One region of the Selenomonas sputigena ATCC 35185 genome, then DNA from elsewhere that is predicted to be linked to it. Evidence: predicted binding sites of a transcription regulator. Region 1 holds the regulator's gene; the other holds the start of a gene.
What was found. The regulator HrcA, encoded in region 1, represses chaperone genes, less so after heat shock. The targets are predictions, from matches to a motif close to TGTTAGCACTCNNNNNNNNNGAGTGCTAACA.
Positions count from the first base shown of each region.

Region 2: groES (co-chaperone GroES) is a predicted target of HrcA. The motif match lies at 7,189-7,219, and genes of this name have one in related genera.

Region 1 covers NC_015437.1:1,925,740-1,936,617, forward strand. Annotated here, with positions in the region: gene dnaK (molecular chaperone DnaK) at 1-1,751, opposite strand, end outside; gene grpE (nucleotide exchange factor GrpE) at 1,821-2,453, opposite strand; gene hrcA (heat-inducible transcriptional repressor HrcA) at 2,484-3,512, opposite strand; gene SELSP_RS08900 (hypothetical protein) at 4,119-4,364, shown strand; gene SELSP_RS08905 (hypothetical protein) at 4,367-4,747, shown strand; gene SELSP_RS08910 (YjfB family protein) at 4,797-4,967, opposite strand; gene hemW (radical SAM family heme chaperone HemW) at 5,049-6,206, opposite strand; gene lepA (translation elongation factor 4) at 6,294-8,090, opposite strand; gene SELSP_RS08925 (hypothetical protein) at 8,183-9,115, opposite strand; gene SELSP_RS08930 (histidinol-phosphatase) at 9,218-10,066, opposite strand; gene SELSP_RS08935 (HAD family hydrolase) at 10,078-10,878, opposite strand.
Region 2 covers NC_015437.1:787,482-798,359, forward strand. Annotated here, with positions in the region: gene SELSP_RS03465 (methyl-accepting chemotaxis protein) at 1-326, shown strand, start outside; gene SELSP_RS03470 (Dps family protein) at 404-835, opposite strand; gene SELSP_RS03475 (undecaprenyl-diphosphate phosphatase) at 1,097-1,927, shown strand; gene SELSP_RS03480 (exodeoxyribonuclease III) at 1,940-2,692, shown strand; gene SELSP_RS03485 (adenine-specific methyltransferase EcoRI family protein) at 2,759-3,982, shown strand; gene SELSP_RS12620 (adenine-specific methyltransferase EcoRI family protein) at 3,990-4,166, shown strand; gene SELSP_RS03490 (adenine-specific methyltransferase EcoRI family protein) at 4,174-4,458, shown strand; gene SELSP_RS03495 (HNH endonuclease family protein) at 4,455-5,579, shown strand; gene SELSP_RS03500 (ATP-binding protein) at 5,829-7,082, shown strand; gene groES (co-chaperone GroES) at 7,280-7,561, shown strand; gene groL (chaperonin GroEL) at 7,619-9,250, shown strand; gene modB (molybdate ABC transporter permease subunit) at 9,339-9,992, opposite strand; gene SELSP_RS03520 (sulfate/molybdate ABC transporter ATP-binding protein) at 10,002-10,878, opposite strand, start outside.

The sequences.
Region 1 (10,878 bases):
GCAGCCTCGGGGCCGCCCGCCTGCTGGTACGCCGCCGCGCTCATCTCATAGAGCGGCTTTTCCAGCTCTTCCGTCGCCTTCTTGATGGCGTCCGTGTCCGTGCCCTTCAGAGCTTCCTTGACCTTGTCGGCCGCCGCCTGCACTTCGTCCGCCTTCGCCTTGTCGACCTTGTCGCCGAGATCCTTGATCGCCTTCTCCGCCTGATAGACAGCCGAATCGGCACGGTTTCTGACCTCCACGGTCTCCTTCTGCTTCTTGTCCTCGGCCTCATGCGCCTGAGCTTCCTTGACCATGCGGTCGATGTCATCCTTGCTCATGCCGCTGTCGGACTGAATCGTGATCTTCTGCTCCTTGCCCGTGCCGAGATCCTTCGCGGAGACATGCACGATGCCGTTCGCGTCGATGTCGAAGGCAACCTCGATGCGGGGAACGCCGCGCGGTGCCGGCGGGATATCGGAAAGCTCGAAGCGGCCGAGCGTCTTGTTGCCCGCTGCCATCTCACGCTCGCCCTGCAGGACATGGATGTCAACCGACGGCTGATTGTCCGCTGCCGTCGAGAAGACCTGGCTCTTGCGGACAGGAATCGTCGTGTTGCGCTCGATGAGCTTCGTCGAAACGCCGCCCAAGGTCTCAATACCCAGAGAAAGCGGCGTGACGTCGAGGAGCAGCATGTCTTTGACCTCGCCGACAATGATGCCGGCCTGAATCGCCGCACCGATGGAAACGCACTCGTCCGGGTTCACGCTGCGATCCGGCTCCTTGCCGAAGTAGCCCTTGATGGCTTCCTGCACGGCAGGGATGCGCGACGAACCGCCGACGAGAAGAACCTTGTCGATGTCCGATGCCGAAAGACCCGCATCCGACATCGCCTGACGCGTCGGACCCATCGTGCGCTCGACGAGATCGTGCGTAAGCTCATCAAACTTGGCACGCGTGAGCTTCAAGTCAAGATGCTTCGGCCCCGTGGCGTCCGCCGTGATGAACGGCAGATTGATCGGCGTCTCCATCATGCTCGAAAGCTCGATCTTCGCCTTTTCTGCCGCTTCCAGAAGGCGCTGTGCGCTCATCTTGTCAGCGGAGAGGTCGATGCCGTTCTCCTTCTTGAACTCCTCGACCATCCAGTTCATGACGGCGTGGTCGAAGTCGTCGCCGCCCAAGTGCGTGTCGCCGCTCGTCGCCTTGACCTCGACCATACCCTCGCTGAGTTCGAGGATCGAGACATCGAACGTACCGCCGCCCAAGTCAAAGACGAGAACCGTATGCTCGCCGCCCTTGTCGACGCCGTACGCCAGCGACGCCGCCGTCGGCTCGTTGACGATGCGCAGGACGTCGAGGCCCGCGATCTTGCCCGCGTCCTTCGTCGCCTGGCGCTGGCTGTCGTTGAAGTACGCCGGCACCGTGATGACCGCCTGCGTCACCGTCTCGCCAAGATAGGCCTCCGCGTCCGCCTTGAGCTTCTGCAGAACCATCGCCGAAATCTCAGGCGGCGTGTAGTCCTTGCCGTCAATCGAAACCTTGTAGTCTTTTTCGCCCATGTGACGCTTGATCGACGCGATCGTGCGGTCAGGGTTCGATACCGCCTGACGCTTGGCGAGCTGACCAACGAGACGCTCGCCCGTCTTCGTGAAGCCAACGACAGACGGCGTCAGCCGGCTGCCCTCCGGGTTCGTAATGACGACGGGTTTGCCGCCCTCCATGACGGAGACGACAGAGTTCGTGGTACCTAAATCGATGCCGATTGCTTTTGCCATGATGAATTCCTCCTACATGTTTATATCTATAAAAAGAGTTTCCTCTATTTGACTTATTGACTCATTGACTTAATTTGAAACGACCTGCACCATGCTCGGGCGTATGACGCGCCCCTTTGCCATGTAGCCCTTCTGCAGTTCCTGCTCGATCGTATCGTCCTCCTTCTCGGGATCCTGCACGCGCATGACCGCCTGATGGAAGTTCGGGTCGAACTTCTTGTCCTTCGTATCAATGACTTCCAAGCCGTTCTTCGCGAGCGCTTCCTGCATCTGCTTGTAGATCATGGAAACGCCTGCGCGGAAGCTGTCGAGGTCAGAACCTTCGGCGGAAAGTGCACGCTCGAAGTTGTCGAGGAGCGGCAGCATATCCGTGAGAATGCCTTGCGTGACGACGGCGGTAAGCTCTTCGCGCTCCTTCGCCGAACGACGACGGAAGTTGTCGAAGTCCGCGCGCAGTCGCAGCATCTGTGCGTCCTTTTCTGCCAGATCGGCTTCAAGCTTTTCCGCACGCTTCACAGGATCGTCCGCGCCATTTTCTGCCTCCTCGGTACCTTCACGGCTTCCTTCGGAGGTCTCCGCGCGGACATCATCCGCTGCATCTTCCGCAGCGTCTGCGGCCTCCACCTCGTCGATCTCGCGCTTCATCTCCTCGAGCTTTTCCTCGTCCTTCTTCTTCAACTCATCCTTCATGAATGATGGCATTCCCTTCACCTCGTATTTCATGCTATGCCGCTACCAGCGGAAAGGCTGCACGAGCGCAGCGATATGGCGGTTCAGATATCCCAAGAGCGCCATCGCCTTGCCGTACTCCATGCGCGTCGGCCCTAAGACGGCGATCGTGCCCAAGCACTCGCCATCCAAGTGGTACGTCGCGCGAATGATGCTGCAATCCTCGATGCCGCTGTACTCATTTTCACGGCCGATCGTGACGACGAGCCCCTCCTGCGATTTCTTCTGCAGAACGTCTTTGACGAATTTCTCTTCTTCGAGCAGTGAGAGGAGCGCACGCACGCGCGTCACATCGCGAAACTCCGGCTGCGCAAGCATTTCTGTCGTGCCGCCGAGATAGAGCCGCTGCTCCTTGCGCTCCTCGTCGAGAGCTTCGTAGATCAGTTCCATTGCCGCCTGATAAAGCGACTCGTCCATGACCTCGGCGCGTATGCGCTTCAAAGCGGCCGTGCCGATGGAGGAAAGCTTCTCGCCCGACAGACATCGGTTGATGACCTCAGCCATGCGTTGGAAATCCTCGAAGCTCGCGCCCTTCGGCATCTTGACGACGCGGTTCTCCACGAAGCCCGCGTCCGTCATCAAGACGGCGATGACGCGCCCTTCGCCCAGCGGCACGAACTGCAACGTGCGAAAAGCCGCTTCATCCAGCTGCGGCGCAAGGACGAGCGCGAGATTCTTCGTCAGTCGCGAAATGATCTTCGCCGTCTCCTGAAAGACGCTCTCGACGCGCTTGACGCGCTTTCGATACCAGTGGTCGATCAACGCCCTCTCGCGCTCGTCAATCGGCGCGGGCGAGAGCAGATCGTCCACATAGAGGCGATACCCTTTCGACGAAGGGATGCGCCCAGAGGACGTGTGCAAATGCTCCAAGTATCCCATATCCTCAAGATCCGCCATCTCGTTGCGTATCGTCGCCGAACTGACGCCGAAATCATGACGCCGCGCCACAGTGCGCGAGCCGACAGGCTCCGCCGACGAGATGTAGTCATCGACTACCGCCTGCAGGATGCGCCGCTTCCTTTCATCAAGCATTGTCACACCCCCTCTGATAAGGTCTACTATGAAAGTCCAAGAAGTCAAGCCCGAAGGGCGCAGACTGATTGGGTGACTTTCATTAAGGGCGACGCACTTTTGTCCACAAATTGGACGTTTGTGCGTGCAGCTCGCGCTGTTAGCACTCAATCGCCTTGAGTGCTAACCCATGACTAGAATATACACGATAAAAGTCAAAAAGTCAACATCTTTTTTGTCTTTCGCAAAAAAGTTTTACCATGAAACCCCTAGAGGTCAAGCCCAAAGGGCGCAGACCGATTGGCTAGGTTTCTGTAAGGCGTGAGGACATATGTACAGCGTGCCTCGCTGATGGTGCCATTGCAGGAAACGGACGCAAAAACAATCATGCCGTTTTGCGCGACGGCTGAACATATGTCCTGGAAGTTTACTATGAAAGTCCAAGAAGTCAAGCCCAAAGGGCGCTGACTGATTGGGTAACTTTCATTAAGGGCGGCGCACAATGTCCACAAAGTGGACGTTTGTGCGTGTAATTTGCGCTTCTTTCTCTTGCAGAAGTTTGCGATTCGATCTATAATGATTGTACCAAGGTGGGAAATCCCACAAAGTGAAACGGAGGTCATGTCCATGTCAACTGCAGTACAAGGTCGATATCATGCCCATTTAGATGCAAAAAAACGCTTGACACTGCGCGGTGCAAAATATGAATATTATGAAGTCCGAGAATATGACAACGGCGTCATCCTGCTTGAGCCGCGCGAATTGGTATTGCCGGACAATATATCGAAGAGAACCTTGCAAATGATGGATGAGTCCATTCGCAATCTCGATGCAGGAAATGTTTCTGCACCGATTGATATATCGGGAGTCTGAGCATGGCATTTTCCATTCGCATGGGCGTCCCTGAAATGCTTGCTCTTTGGAATCGTCTGTACCAAGCCAAGATTGACGGCAACATTTCCAAAACGGATGCCAATCTCTACAAAAAATGGAGCAAAGCCTTAAATATCCTTTCCTGCAATCCGTTTTATCCCAGTCTTAACACGCACGAAATCCCTGACCTGAGCAGGCGATACGGACGAAAGGTTTGGCAATCTTACTTGGAGAATCGAAGCAGCCGTGCCATGCGCATGTATTGGGTATATGGTCCAGAGCAAAAGGATATCACCATCATCGGCTTGGAACCGCATCCAGAAGACAAGAAGAACGGCGCCTACGATAAGGTTGCGCTATCCAATCTGAAACCGCTCAAATAAATCCAGCAAAAAAGGGGCTGTCGCACAAAATGTGCGACAGCCTTCGTTTTCATACCGCGATATCAATATTGTTGCCGACCGCAGGGTCGAGGCTTTCCAACATCTCGCCCACAGCTTCTTCCGTCGTATCCATCGCCATTTTCATGACGGAGATGCCGAACTGCTGCGAGAAGCGTGCCTGGCTCATATCGACCGACATCGCCGCTATGCTCATATCCATCGAAATCGCTCCTTTCTTCCCCCATTTATCGTACATATAAGCGGAAAGCTTAACGTTTGCCGGCAAAGCCACTTGCGGCGGCTACGCTTCATCTCTCTCCAACAAGAATGCTTCAAAGACGCGGTTGCCAAACTTCATGCCCTGCTCTGTCAGACGTATGCTCACCGCCGTTTCTTCAACAAGCCCCGCCGCCTGCAAGCGCGCGATCACTTCGCCATAGACCTCGTGCACATCCGAGGCGAAAGTGCCGCGAAAGCGCTTCTTGTCAATGCCGTCCGCCGTGCGAAGCGCGAGGAAGGCGAATTCTTCGATATGACTTTCTCGCGAGCAAGGCTCTTCTTCCCTTGCAAGCGACAGGCCTCCTTCGCCTTCGATGCACGCGATGTAGCGGCAAAGATCCTGCTCGTTCTCCGTGCGCTGTCCGTGCCAATACGAATGCGCCGCTGCGCCGAGACCGATGTAGGACACGTCCTGCCAATAGGCGAGGTTGTGGCGGCTCTCTTCGCCCGCCCTCGCATAGTTCGAGATTTCGTAGCGGCGATAACCCAAGCGTGGCAGTTCTGCCGTGATATAGTCGTACATATCGCCGCACTTGTCATCCGTCGGCAGATGAAGCCGCCCCGCCTCTTCCATGCGGGCGAACGGCGTGCCGTCCTCGACGGCAAGCCCGTAGACGGAAATGTGACCAATGCCGAGCGCAGCGGCTCGCGCCACACTGTCCTTGAGATCAGAAAGCGTCTGCCCGGGCAGACCGTACATGAGGTCAAGGCTCACGCGAAAGCCTGCCTTCTGCGCCATGCGCACGGCATCCTCCGCCTCCCGTGCCGTATGAATGCGCCCGATAGCAGCGAGCAGCGCATCAGAAAACGACTGCACACCGAAGCTCAGACGATTGACGCCTGCTTCGCGCAATCGCTCGAGAAGCTTTGCGTCGACCGTGCCGGGATTCGCCTCGACCGTGAACTCCTCCGCGCCCGTCAGATGAAAACTCTCGCGCACGGAGCAGATGACAGCGAGAAGGTCGTCTGCCGCAAGCGCCGTCGGCGTGCCGCCGCCGATGTAGACGGTGCGCACTGCTCCTTCCTGCAGACAGCGACAGCCCTGCGCCGCAATCTCGCGACACAGGGCTTCTCGGTAGCGGCTCATCCATCGCTCTTCTCCTGCATAAGAAGGGAAGTCGCAATAAAAGCACTTGCGGCGGCAGAAGGGAATATGGACATACACGCCGAAATCGCCCATTCTGCCGCCTCTTTTCCTTTCAACTTCTCGCTTTCCCCTTCGCTCGGCAATTCCTACAATAAAAGGAAGCCCAGGACCTCGCGGGAATCAGTCGATCTTCAATATCGCCATGAAGGCTTCCTGCGGCACTTCGACGCTGCCGACCGCCTTCATGCGCTTCTTTCCTTCCTTCTGCTTTTCGAGAAGCTTGCGCTTTCTCGATATGTCACCGCCGTAGCACTTGGCGAGCACGTCTTTTCGCATGGCACGCACGTTCTCTCGCGCGATGATCTTATTGCCGACAGCCGCCTGGATCGGAATCTCGAACATCTGCTGCGGAATGATCTCCTTGAGCTTCTGCGCGAGCTGACGGCCGCGCGTCGCGGCGCGGTCGGCGTGGACGATGGTCGACAATGCATCGACGGGATCGCCGTTCAAGAGGATGTCGAGTTTCACGAGGCGCGACTGGCGATAGTCGGCAAGCTCGTAGTCGAGGGAGGCATAGCCGCGCGTCGTCGATTTCAAGCGGTCGAAGTAGTCGTAGATGATCTCGCTCAAAGGAATGTGGTAGATGATCATGACGCGGTTCGTATCGAGGTAGTCCATGCTCTCGAACGTGCCGCGCTTTTCCTGCGAGACTTCCATGACGGGGCCGACATAATCTTTCGGCACGATGACCGTCGCCTTGACGAATGGCTCCTCGATGAAATCGATCTCCGTCGGCGGCGGAAGCTTCGACGGATTGTCGACCTTGAGCATCGTCCCGTTCGTCTTGTGGACGTGGTAGATGACGGAGGGCGCCGTCGTGATGAGCTTCATGCCGTATTCGCGCTCCAGCCGCTCCTGGATGACGTCCATGTGCAGAAGTCCCAAGAAGCCGCAGCGATAGCCGAAGCCAAGCGCGATCGATGTCTCTGGCTCGAAGATCAGCGCCGCATCATTGAGCTGCAGCTTTTCGAGCGCATCCTTCAAATTGTCGTAGTCGGCGCTGTCCACAGGATAAAGTCCGCAGTAGACCATCGGCGTCACGCCGCGATATCCGGGCAGCGGTTCAGGCGCAGGATTTTTCGCGCTCGTCACGGTATCGCCGACAAGCACGTCGCGCACGTTCTTCAAACTTCCCGCGACGAAGCCGACTTCTCCCGCCGTAAGCTCGCCGAGTTCTGCAGGCGCGGGACGGAAACAGCCGACGTCGGTCACCTCGAATGTCTTGCCCGTCGCCATCATCTTCAGCTCCATACCCTTCTTGATATGGCCTTCCATCAGGCGCACATGCGCGATCGCGCCCTTGTACGAGTCAAAGTACGAGTCGAAAATCAAAGCGCGAAGCGGCGCATTGTCCTCGCCCTTCGGCGGCGGGATTCGCTCGACGATGGCGTCCAAGATCTCCTCGATGCCTACGCCCGTCTTCGCCGAAGTCAGGATCGCCTCGGACGCATCGAGGCCGATTGCCTCCTCGATCTCCTCTTTGACGCGCTCGGGATCGGCGCTCGGCAAGTCGATCTTGTTGATGACAGGGATGATTTCGAGATCGTGCTCCAGCGCCATGTAGACGTTCGCGAGCGTCTGCGCTTCGACGCCCTGCGCCGCATCGACGACGAGAAGCGCTCCCTCGCAGGCTGCAAGGCTTCTCGACACCTCGTATGTGAAATCGACGTGACCCGGCGTGTCGATGAGATTGAGTTCATAGACCTCGCCGTCCTTGCCGCGATAGTGCAGGCGCACGGTCTGCGCCTTGATCGTAATGCCGCGCTCGCGCTCAAGCTCCATGTTGTCGAGCACCTGCGCCTCCATCTCGCGCTCGGTCAAAGTGCCCGTGCTTTCAATGAGGCGGTCGGCAAGCGTCGACTTGCCATGGTCGATGTGCGCGATAATCGAGAAATTGCGGATGTATTTGTTCTGCATCAAAAATTCCTTTCCTTGTCCATCGACTCGTTGACTTTCCTACGGGGCGAGCCGCTCCCCATGACAAAGATGCCCGGCGTGATGCCCGCACCTCACTCCTCATCGCGTTGGAGACGCCGCTCGGCGTTCGGCTCCAAGCTCGCGCGATAGAGCCACGCGAGGTTTTTCGCCGTGTAGGTACGCAGGCGCAGGAATCCCGTATATTCCTTGCTGCCCTGCTGAATGCCGTGAAACGTCAGATCCGTCTCCTCCAGATCCTGCCAACCCGCTTGCGGCGTCCAAGTCTTGCCATCCTTCGTGCTTACCGTGCCCATCGGCACGTTCAAGGCGCGCTTGAGGAACTGCACCTCCAACGTATTTCCCTTGGCATCCTTTTTCGTGACCCACTCCCAATAAAAGAGCAGTTCCCCTTTGAGCCGCATCGTCGAGGTGTCCGCCATGGCGCTCTCCTCGCCTCCGTCCGACCGCTTTTCTTTCCAAAGCTCATACCAGCGATCCGAACTCGTCAGACGCTCCAGTTCGCCCATGCCGAAAACGCTGTCGACGATTGCCGCATAAAAGGTTTCATCATACTGCTGCGAGTTCATTTCCTTTTCCGAGCCGGGCGTGCGTTTCGACCAAAGGATGTTTCCCTGCGCATCGTAAAAGTCCTCTTCCAGATAGCGGAAAGTGCGATTCTGCGGACTGACCTCGACGAGTGCGAGGCTGTAGGAAAGCGTAGCCGGATCGGGCAGGATATCCTTGATGCCGTAGTTCGCAATCGTCTCCTTTGCGCCTTCATAGCTGAAGCTCGTCTTTATCCAGCCGTGGATGACCGTCGGCATCGCACGCTCCAGGCCTGCGACATTGAGACTCTTGACGACCGTGACTTCGTTCGGCGCAAAATACTTGCTGTACTTCGCATCCGATGCCAACCAATACCATTCTTCCGACGCATCGGGCGCAGCAAGAGCGCGGCACGGCACGACGGCAAAAAGAAGCACGGCAACGACCGCGCAACAGAACTTCTCCCATGCGTTTTTCAAGGCGGCTCCCCCTTTTCTCTTTAACAAACGTACAAATCTCTCCCCCATATTGTACGAAAAATCCGCATGTCTGGCAAGAGGTGAAAGGAGCGGCTGCAACGATCAGCCGAGCGGCACGACCTCGCGCTCCCTCTTCGTGAAGCGCAGTGTCGTCTCGTAGCCGAAGCGCCGTGCGTAGGCGACAGCCTCGTCATTGTACGCGCCCGCATCCTCGGGCTTGTGCGCGTCCGAGGTCGTGATGACAGGGAGCTTGTGCGCCGCCGCGAGGCGCATGAAATCCTCGTAAGGCGAGATCTCCGCAATCGGGTAGCGGTAGAGCGTACCCGTGTTGATGTCGACCGCCATCTGCGCCTTTTCCATCGCGCACACGGCGCGTTCCAAGAACGGCGTGACATCGAAGTCGGGGAAGTAGCGGAAGAGGCGGATGTTGAACGGATGCCCGAGCACATCGTAGAGCTTTGAGGCGCAGAGCTTCTCGATCTCCTGCGTGTACCATTCGTAGATGTCAAAGAGCGCGATGCGATCCCACTCCGCCTTTATCTCGGACGAGTCGTAGGCCCAGCCGCGAATGAAGTGAACGGAGCCGATCACATAGTCAAAATCGCAGCTGCCGAGGATTTTGGCAACAGCCGTCTGATCCTGGAAGTTGCAGACCTCGATGCCCGTCTTGACCGCGTGCTTTTCCTTGAGTTTTGCCATGAAGGCGAAGTATTCTTCGAGCGTATACTTGAACTTGTTCTTCTTCAGCCACTTCTGCTGAAAACTGCCGACGAAGGAGTCGTCCAAGATAAGATCATCGTAATAGAGCGATTCAAACTCCGGAAACGTGTGACTGTGCTCGGAAAAGCCGATCTCCGCCACGCCGCGCGCCGCCGCCGCCCGAAAGAATCCTTCCACCCACGCTTCATCGTAAGAGCCGTATTCCAAATGCATATGATAGTCGAGCTTCATGATCTTCTCCCCTACATCTTTCCTTCATCGAGCAGCCGGCGCAGGATGCGCAGCACGCCGTGCTGCGTGTTGGGCGGCGCGATATGCTTCGCCGCCGCCTTCGCCTTCGGGTGCGCATTCTCCATCGCGTAACTCTCGCCTACCGCGCCGAGCATCTCGACGTCGTTCAGATAGTCGCCGAAGGCAAGGCACTCTTCGGGGCGAATGCCCAGAAGCTGCTGCACGCGGCGCACGGCGGCGCCCTTGTTCACATCTTTTTGCATGATGTCCACCCAATAGTTCGAGGAGACGACGACCTTCAGCTCCTCGGACAAGTCCTGCAGCGAAGGATAGATCGTGCGCTCAGCATCCGCCTCCACGGGATCGCATATAGAAAACTTGATCGCCGCATCATGCACGTCAGAAAAATCTTCGACCATATTGTATTCCGTATAATATTTTTCCATCTCGGCGAAAAAATCCTCGTTGCGCTCCGTCACATAGGCGTACTCCTTGCCGCACCAGACGGTATAGGCGCCCTTGACGGCAGCGGCGCGGCGCACGATTTCCCTGCACAGGGAGGGCGCGATCGTCGTAGAGAAAAGCTCCTCGCCGCGCCGCACGACGTAGGCGCCGTTTTCCGCGCAAAAGATGAGATCAGTCGCCCACGGTCGGAAGTGACGCAGAAGCGCCGCATACTGCCTGCCGCTCGCAGGCGCAAAGATCATGCCGTGCGCCTTGAGTTCGGCGAGGATCGCGCCGAGTCCTTCAGGCAGATTTCCCTGCCCATCGAGAAGCGTGCCGTCCATATCGCAAAATACCAGCTTGATCAT
Region 2 (10,878 bases), 1.1 Mb from region 1:
GTCGCGAGGAAGCCGAGAAGGGACGCGAAAACGTCACGGCAACGGGCAAGAGCTTCTCAGAGATTCGCGCGATGATTCAGCGCGTGCAGGAAAATTCCGCCGCCATCGAGAAGAACATGGAGAATCTGAGCCAGAGGGCGGAAAAGATCGACGATGCCACGGGCAGGATTCACGACTCCGCTTCCAAGGTCGCAGCCGAGGCCGAGAATGTCTCCGCCGCGACGGAAGAACAGGCGGCGGGCATGGAAGAGATCGCTGCAAGTACGCGCGGCCTCTCCGATATGGCACACGACCTCAATGCGGCGGCCGCCAAGTTCAAGACCTGAAGAGCGGCACGAAATGAAAAATGGGCGATGCATATCCGTGCATCGCCCATTTTTGGCTGTTCATGCTGCGGTTTCTCTTACTTCATGCGAGCCTGACGAAGCATCCACAGCGACTTGGCGTATTTCTTGATGAAGTCGTCCATGAGCATGGAAGTGACGTAGCGGTTCGCCTCGTCGGCAGCTTTCTTGAGGCTGCGCACCTGCTCGTAGATATAGGAGAAGTCCTTCTCGACTTCGGCGAGAATCTCGTCCGAGGTCACGAAGCCGGGCTTCGCTTCTTCAATCTTCGCGGTTGCGAGGAAGTCTTTGAGGGACGACAGCGGCTCGTGGTTGATCTGCAGCAGGCTCTCGGCGATGGCGTCGATGTCTTCGCGCACGCCGTCGTAGTAGCTTTCCAACTGCGCGTGAACGGGGAAGAAGTCGGGACCCTTGACGTACCAGTGGTAGTGCTGAAGTTTGTGATATTCGACGACGAGGTCGGAAAGAAGCTGGTTCAACATCTTGTGCATGAAAAATCCTCCTTTGCGATATAGGGGCAGGAACTTTGCCCGCAAATTCATCGCTCCCATTATAGCACAAATGGTACGGATTCACAAATAAGATTTATTATCTTTTATAATTCAAGAATTCATGGGTGGGCAGTGATTCCGCAAGTTTGCGAATGGAAAGAGCAATCCTTTTTGTTCCAACGACGCGGCAACTGTGGTATAATGTTCCCGTTCAATATCTCGTAGGGAGAATTAGGGGGATTCTGTGTGGATTTAAGTATTATGGAGCTTTTGAAAACGGTTGTCCTGGGCATTGTCGAAGGGCTGACGGAGTGGCTGCCGATCAGCAGCACGGGGCATATGATTCTTGTCGATGAGTTCATCAAGCTCGACGTGTCGAAGTCCTTTATGGACATGTTCCTCGTCGTCATACAGCTCGGCGCCATCCTTGCCGTCGTCGTGCTGAACTTTGAGAAGCTCAACCCGTTTTCGAGCTGGAAGTCAAGCTGGGAGAAGCGCGCTACGTGGCAGCTCTGGTACAAGGTCATACTTGCCTGCGTGCCGGCGGCGGTCATCGGACTCTTGTTCAACAAGTTCATGGAAGAGCACTTCATGACGGCGCCTGTCGTCGCGGCGACCTTGATCTTCTACGGCGTCATGTTCCTCGTCGTTGAAAGCTACAACAAGCGCCGCACGCCGCGCGTGCGCGAGATCGAGCGGCTCGACTACAAGACGGCGTTCATCATCGGCCTGTTCCAGGTGCTGTCTCTCGTGCCGGGCACGTCGCGCTCGGGCGCGACGATCTTGGGCGGCATCCTCTTCGGCACGTCGCGCTATGTGGCGGCGGAATTCACGTTCTTCCTCGCCATTCCCGTCATGTTCGGCGCGAGTCTCTTGAAGATGGTCAAGTTTGGTTGGCACTACACGGGCAGCGAGATCTTGATTCTCGTCGTGGGCATGGCGACGGCATTCGTCGTGTCGATCCTTTCGATCAAGTTTCTGCTGCGCTACATCAAGAACAACGATTTCAAGGCGTTCGGCTGGTATCGCATCGTGCTCGGTATCATCGTCGTCCTCTATCTCTACTTCGTCGGCGATCCCGTGCAGGGCTGAGGGGGAAATATCATGCGTTTCGTATCATGGAATGTCAACGGTCTGCGCGCTTGCCTCGGCAAGGGATTCATGCAGTCGTTCAAGGCGCTCGACGCCGACGTCTTCGGCGTGCAGGAGACGAAGATGCAGCCGGAGCAGGCAATCTTGGAGCTTACGGGCTACAAGCAGTATTGGAACAGTGCGGAGAAGAAGGGCTACTCGGGCACGGCGGTCTTCAGCCGCATCGAGCCGCTTTCCGTCAGCTACGGCCTCGGCATCGAAGAGCATGATCACGAGGGGCGCGTCATCGCGTTGGAGTTCGACGATCTCTACTTCGTGACAGTTTACACGCCAAATTCGCAGCGCGGCCTTGAGCGCCTCGCCTATCGCATGACTTGGGAGGAGGCGTTCCGCGACTATCTTTTGGCGCTTGACGCGAAGAAGCCCGTCGTCGTCTGCGGCGACCTCAACGTGGCGCATACGGAAATCGACCTCAAGAATCCCAAGACGAACCGCAAGAATGCAGGCTTCACCGACGAGGAACGCGAGAAGATGACGGAGCTTCTCGCAGCGGGCTTCACCGACACGTTCCGTGCGCTCTACCCCGACAAGACGGGCATCTATACATGGTGGTCGTATCTTCGCAAGGCGCGTGAGACGAATGCAGGCTGGCGCATCGACTACTTCCTCGTTTCCGACCGCCTCGCGCCGAAGATCAAGGAGGCGACGATCCACAACGAGGTCTTCGGCAGCGATCATTGCCCTGTGGGACTGGTGCTGGGGTGAGGGGGCTTGCTGTCTCGAATGATTCGTGTTCCTTAAAATGGCAGAACGTCTGCGAGAAAGGCGATTATGGCAAAAAGCGGTGTCAAAAATGAAGGATTGTCGAAAGCAAGAGATGCAAAGAAAGATGAGTTCTATACTGCCTACGAAGATATACAGGCAGAGATGAACCATTATGAAGATAAATTCCAGGGGAAGACGGTTCTTTGCAACTGTGATGATCCCTTTGAAAGCAATTTTTGCAAATTCTTTTTACGAAATTTTAATTACCTTGGCTTAAAAAGATTGATCTGTACTTCTTACAGTACCTCGCCGTTTATCGGGCAGCAGCTGACACTTTTCGATGGTGCGGATGAGCCCGTAGTGCGAGGGCATGGATATGTCATGGATGTGAAGGAAGTTCCGATGGCAAACGGCAGAGGTGTTTCTGATGAAGATATAGATGCTCTTTTGAAATCTAAAAAGCGCGGGGTAAAGAAACTGAAAGGGGATGGAGATTTTCGCTCTGAAGAATGTATCGATTATCTCAAGCAAGCCGACGTTGTGGTGACGAATCCGCCGTTCAGCCTTTTTCGCGAATATGTTGCACAAATTATGGTGTATCAAAAGGATTTTTTGATTATAGGTAATGTCAATGCCATTACTTATAAAGATATTTTTCCGCTTATTAAAAATAATAAATTATGGCTTGGAGCGAGTATTCATAGCGGGGATCGGAAATTCTATGTCCCGAATGACTATCCGCTTCGTGCAGCGGGATGTGGCGTGGAGGATGATGGAAGAAAATATATTCGTGTGAAAGGGGTTCGCTGGTTTACGAACCTTGATTATGCAATGAGACACGAAGAATTGGTGCTTTATAAGCGATATTATGGCAACGAGGAAGAATATCCTAAATATGATAATTATGATGCAATCAATGTCGATAAGACAGCGGATATTCCATGCGACTATTTTGAGAATTTGGGGGTTCCGCTGACGTATCTGGATAAATATAATCCGAGCCAATTTGAAATCGTTGGTTCTAGTCGCGAGCTTGCACAGCCGATGTCGGAGATTGCTCCTAAAGGCAGTTATGAGCCCGGCGGACCGAGTTTTTATTTAGCTGTTGACAGGTTTAGTGATACAGCAGATAATCTCAACGGAACGGAACGGAACGGAACGGAACGGAACGGAACGGAACGGAACGGAACGGAACGGAACGGAACGGAACGGAACGGAACGGAACGGAACGGAACGGAACGGAAATATCGCCGCCTATACTTCCGAATTGTTGTCCGGCGCAAGTTGTAACGGAATCTTGGGAGTCCCGATCACATTCCTTGACAAGTATAGCCCTGATCAATTCGAGATCATCGGACTTGCGGCGGGAAATATCCGAGGCCTTGCAGGAATTGCCTCAAGTACGGGAAAAGATGAACCGTACATTGACGGAAAGCTGCGCTACGGAAGGAGCTTTATCAGACGTAAAATGTAATGGTATCATGGGGGTGCCGATTACTTTTTTGGATAAATACAATCCAGAGCAATTTGAAATTTTAGGAATTACATTGGGGAATACTGTGGATTATCCGATGACGGTTATTTATCAAGATGGCGTTCAACACAATCGAGATGGTGAAACACAGGGCGGCGGCAAGGTGAATACGCGAGCCGCGATTCTTGTAAAGGAAAAGCCCGTGGGGAAGGTGTACTACACTGCCAAAAATACAGATGGATATTTGTTGAGTATATATCCTCGCATTTTGATTAGGAGGATAAGACGATGAAAATAATGCCGGAACGAATCAAGATCAAGGATATTTTTGAGGGTTATGAGGACAAGGGGGATGACGGTGTTTTTGCCTATGCCGGTAGATTGGCTGTTCGTCCGCCATATCAACGGGAATTTGTCTACGACAATGAGCAGGCAGAAGCGGTGATTCAAACCGTTTTGAAGGGATTTCCGTTAAATGTCATATACTGGGTAAAAGTTGGAAGTGATGCTTATGAGATTCTGGATGGACAGCAGAGGACTTTGTCGGTAATGCAATATCTGAAGCATCAGTTTTCGATTGGTATTGATGGCAAGAAATATTATTGGGATTCCTTACCAGATGATAAGTATAATGCAATTATGGATTATGAGCTCATGGTTTATATTTGTGAAGGTGAGGAATCTGAAAAATTAGAATGGTTCAAGGTAGTCAATATCGCGGGCGCAAAACTGACAGATCAGGAGCTGCGGAACTCTGTTTATACAGGAGAATGGCTGTCTGACGCAAAGCGATATTTTTCAAAGCGTACTTGTCCGGCAAAAGCCTTGTCTGGCAAGTATATAACAGGTGATCCTAACAGACAGGAACTTCTTGAAAAGGTTCTTAAGGGTATTTGTGAGTACGAGGGAATTAAAGAGGTTACTGAATATATGGCACAGCATAAAGCAGATGCGGATGCAAATAAGTTGTGGCAATATTTTCAGGATGTCATCCATTGGGCGGAAAAGATTTTTCCAAAATATTTTCCGGATATGAAAGGATTGGACTGGTGTCATCTTTATAACAAGTACCATAGCCGTACATATAATTCTTCCGTTATGGCAGCGGAGACAAAACGCTTGCATGAGGATGAGGATGTACAGAAAAGCAAGGGTATCTATGAGTTTTTACTGTGCAGAGATACGGATCCATTTGCAGGACGCTTGCTGAATCTACGAGCATTTGATAAACGGGATAAGCAGGCGGCATATAGTAAGCAGGATGGAATATGCCCCGTGTGCAAAGAGCATTTTGATTTCGATGAAATGGAGGGAGATCATATCATGCCTTGGAGTAAAGGCGGACATACGCAACCTGATAATTGTCAAATGCTTTGTAAATCTTGTAACGGGAAAAAAACGGATAAGTATTAAAATGGAGGATTTTGGAGATATGAAGTAAAGGAAGAAGTGCTTCATGGCGACGGATTAACTGAGATGAAGAAAGCATTTTTATGTGATTGAGTACGCATCTATGTTTATTATATGAGTTTCCTAAAAAAGATTTTTGCGGGCAGCCGCAAAAATCTTTTTGTTTGACTGGAAAAATAATGCTGTCGGGGATATAATTATATTGAAGATTTTTGCGGCATACCGCAAAAATCTTCAATAGGAGGTTGTGGAATGGAAATCAAAAGAGATCGTTATCTGAATACCCTGATCAGCAAGAAGCATAACGGGCTGATCAAGGTCGTTACTGGCATGCGACGATGCGGGAAATCGTATCTCTTGTTCAAGCTCTTCAAGGAGCATTTGCTCTCGGAAGGAACGGACGCGAATCATATCGTCGAGATCGCGTTCGATACGTTTGAAAATAAGCGATTCTGCGATCCTGTTGTGCTGTATCCGTATTTGAAGGAACAGCTCGCAGGCGAAGGGCTGTATTATGTACTGCTCGATGAGGTGCAGCTTCTGGGGGAATTTGAGTCCGTCCTTAACAGTTTGATTCGCATGGAAAATGTAGATGTGTATGTGACCGGCAGTAACGCCCGCTTTCTGTCGAAGGACGTGATTACCGAATTCCGAGGGCGCGGCGATGAGGTTCGCATGTATCCGCTGAGCTTTGCAGAATTTATGTCGGTCTATTCTGGCAGCAAATACGATGGCTGGAATGAATATATGCTCTACGGCGGTCTGCCGTTGCTGCTGAATTTTACGACGGCAGAGCAGAAGATTGCTTTTCTGAAAGCACTTTTTGAGGAAACCTATATTTCCGATATTGTCGGCAGGCACAGGATACGCAACAAGGCGGAGCTGGAAGAGCTTTTGAACATTCTCTCTTCTGCCATTGGCTCGCTGACCAACCCGGAAAAGCTGTCGGCGACCTTTCGCTCGGTCAAGAGAAAGAAGATCAGCAACAGTACGATCAAACGATATATTGATTATCTGTGTGATTCGTTTCTGATTGACGGTGCTCTGCGCTATGACGTAAAGGGAAAGAAATACATGGACACTCCAGTGAAATACTATTTTACGGACATGGGGCTGCGAAATGCCCGACTGAATTTCAGACAGCTGGAGGAAACGCACAGCATGGAGAACATCATCTTCAACGAGCTGAAGATCCGAGGTTTCAATGTGGATGTGGGCGTCATCCAGCAGTACGGCACGAATGATAAGGGAAGCAGCATCCGCAGGCAGCTCGAAATAGACTTCGTCTGCAATAAGGGCTCGAAGCGCTATTACATCCAGTCTGCCTACGCGCTGCCGGATGCCGCGAAGATGGAGCAGGAGCAGCGCTCCCTGATGCTGACGGGGGATTTTTTCAAGCGCATGATCATCACGAAGGACAGCCCGGCGCCGCATTATAATGAACAGGGCGTCCTCTTCATGAATGTCTATGATTTTCTGCTCGATGAGAAGAGTCTGGAGAACTGACAACGTGCCGTTCTATCACACTTCGTGACAGATTTTTCTCTAAAAGGTCAAAAAATCAAAAAAAGTCCTTGACTATTTGTCGAAAAATGAGTAATATAAGAACTGTGATTAGCACTCAAGCAATGCGAGTGCTAACAAAAAGAATTTAGGAAGAGCTGATTCGTCAGCGATTCCGTTGATTTGGGAGGAAGATAAACATGATCAGGCCATTGGGCGACAGAGTTGTCATCAAGGTTTCGGAAGGCGATATGAAGACGGCGAGCGGCATCGTGCTGCCGGACACGGCGAAGGAGAAGCCGCAGGAAGGCGAAGTCGTCGCAGTCGGCACGGGCAAGATGCTTGACAACGGCACGCGTGCGCAGATGGAAGTCAAGACGGGCGACAAGGTTATCTTCTCGAAGTACTCGGGTTCTGAAGTCAAGGTTGACGAGCAGAACTACCTGATCGTTCGCGAGAGCGACATCCTCGCGGTGCTCTGAGATTTGTCTGAGAGAGCGCAGATTCGATAGATTCGATAGATATTGGGAGGTTTTACCATGGCAAAGCAGGTTTTGTTCAATGAAGAAGCGCGCCGTGCGCTCGGCAAGGGCGTCGACGCTTTGGCAAATGCCGTAAAGGTCACGCTTGGGCCTAAGGGGCGCAACGTCGTTCTCGACAAGAAGTTCGGCGCACCGACGATCACGAACGACGGCGTGACGATTGCGAAAGACATCGAGCTCGAAGATCCGTTTGAGAACATGGGCGCACAGCTCGTCAAGGAGGTCGCGACGAAGACGAACGACATCGCGGGCGACGGCACGACGACGGCTACGCTTCTCGCGCAGGCGATGATCCACGAGGGCATGAGGAACGTCGCTGCGGGCGCGAACCCGATGATCCTCAAGAAGGGCATCGACCAGGCGGTCAAGAAGCTCGTCGATGAGATCAAGAGCAACTCGAAGAAGGTCGAGGGCAAGGCGGCGATCGCGCAGGTCGCGGCGATTTCCTCGGGCGACGAGGAAGTCGGCGAGCTGATCGCAGAGGCGATGGAGAAGGTCGGCAAGGACGGCGTCATCACGGTCGAGGAGTCGAAGTCCATGGACACGAACCTCTCGGTCGTCGAGGGCATGCAGTTCGACCGCGGCTACATCTCCCCCTACATGGTCACGGACACGGACAAGATGGAAGCCGTTCTCGACAATCCGTACATCCTCATCACGGATCGCAAGATTTCGGCGATTGCCGACATCCTGCCGATTCTTGAGAAGGTCGTAAAGCAGGGCAAGGAACTGATGATCATCGCCGAGGATCTCGACGGTGAGGCGCTTGCGACGCTCGTCGTCAACAAGCTGCGCGGCACGTTCAAGGCTCTTGCCGTCAAGGCTCCGGGCTTCGGCGACCGCCGCAAGGCGATGCTCGAAGACATCGCTATTTTGACGGGCGGCACGGTCATCTCCGAGGAAGTCGGCAGGAAGCTCGACAGCGTCGAGATCGAGGATCTCGGTCAGGCGCGTCAGGTTCGCGCATCGAAGGAAGAGACGACGATCGTCGACGGCTCCGGCGATAAGGCTACGATCGACGCGCGCGTCGAGCAGATCAAGAAGCAGGTCGCGGAGACGACTTCGGACTTCGACAAGGAGAAGCTGCAGGAGCGCCTCGCAAAGCTCGCGGGCGGCGTCGCCGTCATCGAGATCGGCGCTGCGACCGAGGTCGAGATGAAGGACAAGAAGCTGCGCATCGAGGACGCTCTGAACGCTACGCGTGCGGCGGTCGAAGAGGGCATCGTCGCCGGCGGCGGCACGACGTTCGTCGACATCCTGCCTGCGCTTGACGCTTTGAGCGCCGAGGGCGACGTGCAGACGGGCATCAACATCGTGAAGCGCGCCATCGAGGAGCCGGTTCGCCAGATTGCGAACAACGCGGGTCTCGAAGGTTCCGTCGTCGTCGAGAACGTCAAGAAGTCGGCGAACGGCACGGGCTTCAACGCTCTGACGGGCGAGTACGTCGACATGATCGGCGCGGGCATCGTCGACCCGGCGAAGGTCACGCGCTCCGCTCTGCAGAACGCGGCGAGCATCGCGGCGATGGTTCTGACGACGGAGACGCTCGTGGCGGACAAGCCGGAGAAGGAGCCTCCGATGCCGATGGGCGCACCGGGCATGGGCGGCGGTATGCCGGGCATGATGTAAGGCGCGAAATCCATCGCGAACAAATTAAAATAGAAAAGCTTCCTGCTGCAGCGACGCTGCAGCAGGAAGCTTTTTTTGCGTCCGTATTTTAGCTGCGGCTCTTCGCGAGCCAAGCGTTCATGGCGGCGACGAAGACGAGGGAGAAGAGGACGAGAGCCGTCGCCCATTGGAAGGCGAGGTCGTAGTCGTTCGCCTGTACGGCGGCGTAGATCGCTGTGGACATCGTCTGCGTCGTGCCGGGGACGTTGCCTGCGAACATGATCGTCGCGCCGAACTCGCCGAGCGCACGCGTGAACGTCAGCACGAGTCCCGCAACGATGCCGTGCTTGGCGTTCGGCACGAGGATGCGCCAGAAGATGCGCCACTCGGAGATGCCGAGTGTGCGTGCCGCATAGACAATGTTCTTGTCGAGCTGCTCGAAGGCGCCGCGCGCCGTGCGGTACATGAGGGGCAGCGAGACGACGACGGCGGCGATGACGGTCGCCTTCCATGTGAAGACGAGAGGCACGCCGAAGTCGAGGAGCATTTGCCCTAGAGGGCTTTTTCTGCCGAAAACGAGCAGCAGGAAGAAGCCGACGACGGTCGGCGGCAGCACCATGGGCAATGTGATGACGGCGTCGGCAATGCCTTGGAAGCGCCTTAGATGGAGGACGGCGTAGGCGAGGGCGATGCCGAGGAAGAAGGAGATGAAGGTGGCGACCGTCGCCGTCTTCAAGGTGATCCAAAAGGGAGAAAATTCCATGTGCGCCTCCTATCGTTCGAGCAAGATGAGCCGATCGGCGGGAAAATGCAGATAGAATTCTTTTTGCCCCAGCCCTTGCCAAGCGATTTTTTCAATCTCCCAACGCACGGGCGCGGCGTCTGAATCCGCCTTCTTCGCCATGACGAGGTAGGAAAAAGCATCCTCGATGATCTGCACAGCTTCCATGCGCGGCGTGTTTTCCGCCGCTTCTTCGCGCAGGGAAAAGAAGTGGGCGCGGATGCCGACGTAGCGGAGATTCTCGGGCACGGGGGCGGCAGAGTGCAGCGTGATCTGCCAGTCCTCGGCGAAGAGCTCATGCTCTGTCGTGCGGCGTGCGCGGGAGATATTCTTGCAGCCCGTGAGGAGCGTCGCCGCGAGCGTGCCGGGCTGCTCGAAGAGCGCGTGCTTCGTGCCGAGCGATTCGAGGGCGCCGCCGCTTAAGACGGCGATGCGGTCGGCCAGGCGGTAGGCTTCGCCGCGGTCGTGCGAGACGAGGACGGCGGCGCGTCCGTAGTCGTCGAAGAGGTGCAGCAGTTCCAGCTCCAACTGCCACTTGAGGTAGCTGTCGAGCGCGGAGAATGGCTCGTCGAGCAGCAGTAACTCTGCATCGGAGGCGAGGATGCGCGCGAACGCCGTGCGCTGTTTCTGTCCGCCCGAAAGTTCCTTGGGGTAGGAGTTTTCGAGTCCTGCAAGCGAAAAGCGCGCAAGCTCCCTTTCGAGGAGCTTGCGCTTTTCTTCTTTCGTGCCGCGTGCCGAAAACGTGATGTTCTCGGCGACGGTCATGTTGGGAAACAGGGCGTAGTCTTGGAACAGGTAGCCGACGCGGCGCTTCTGCGGCGCGAGGTTGACGCCCTTTTCGCTGTCGAAGAGCGTGCGCCCGTTGAGC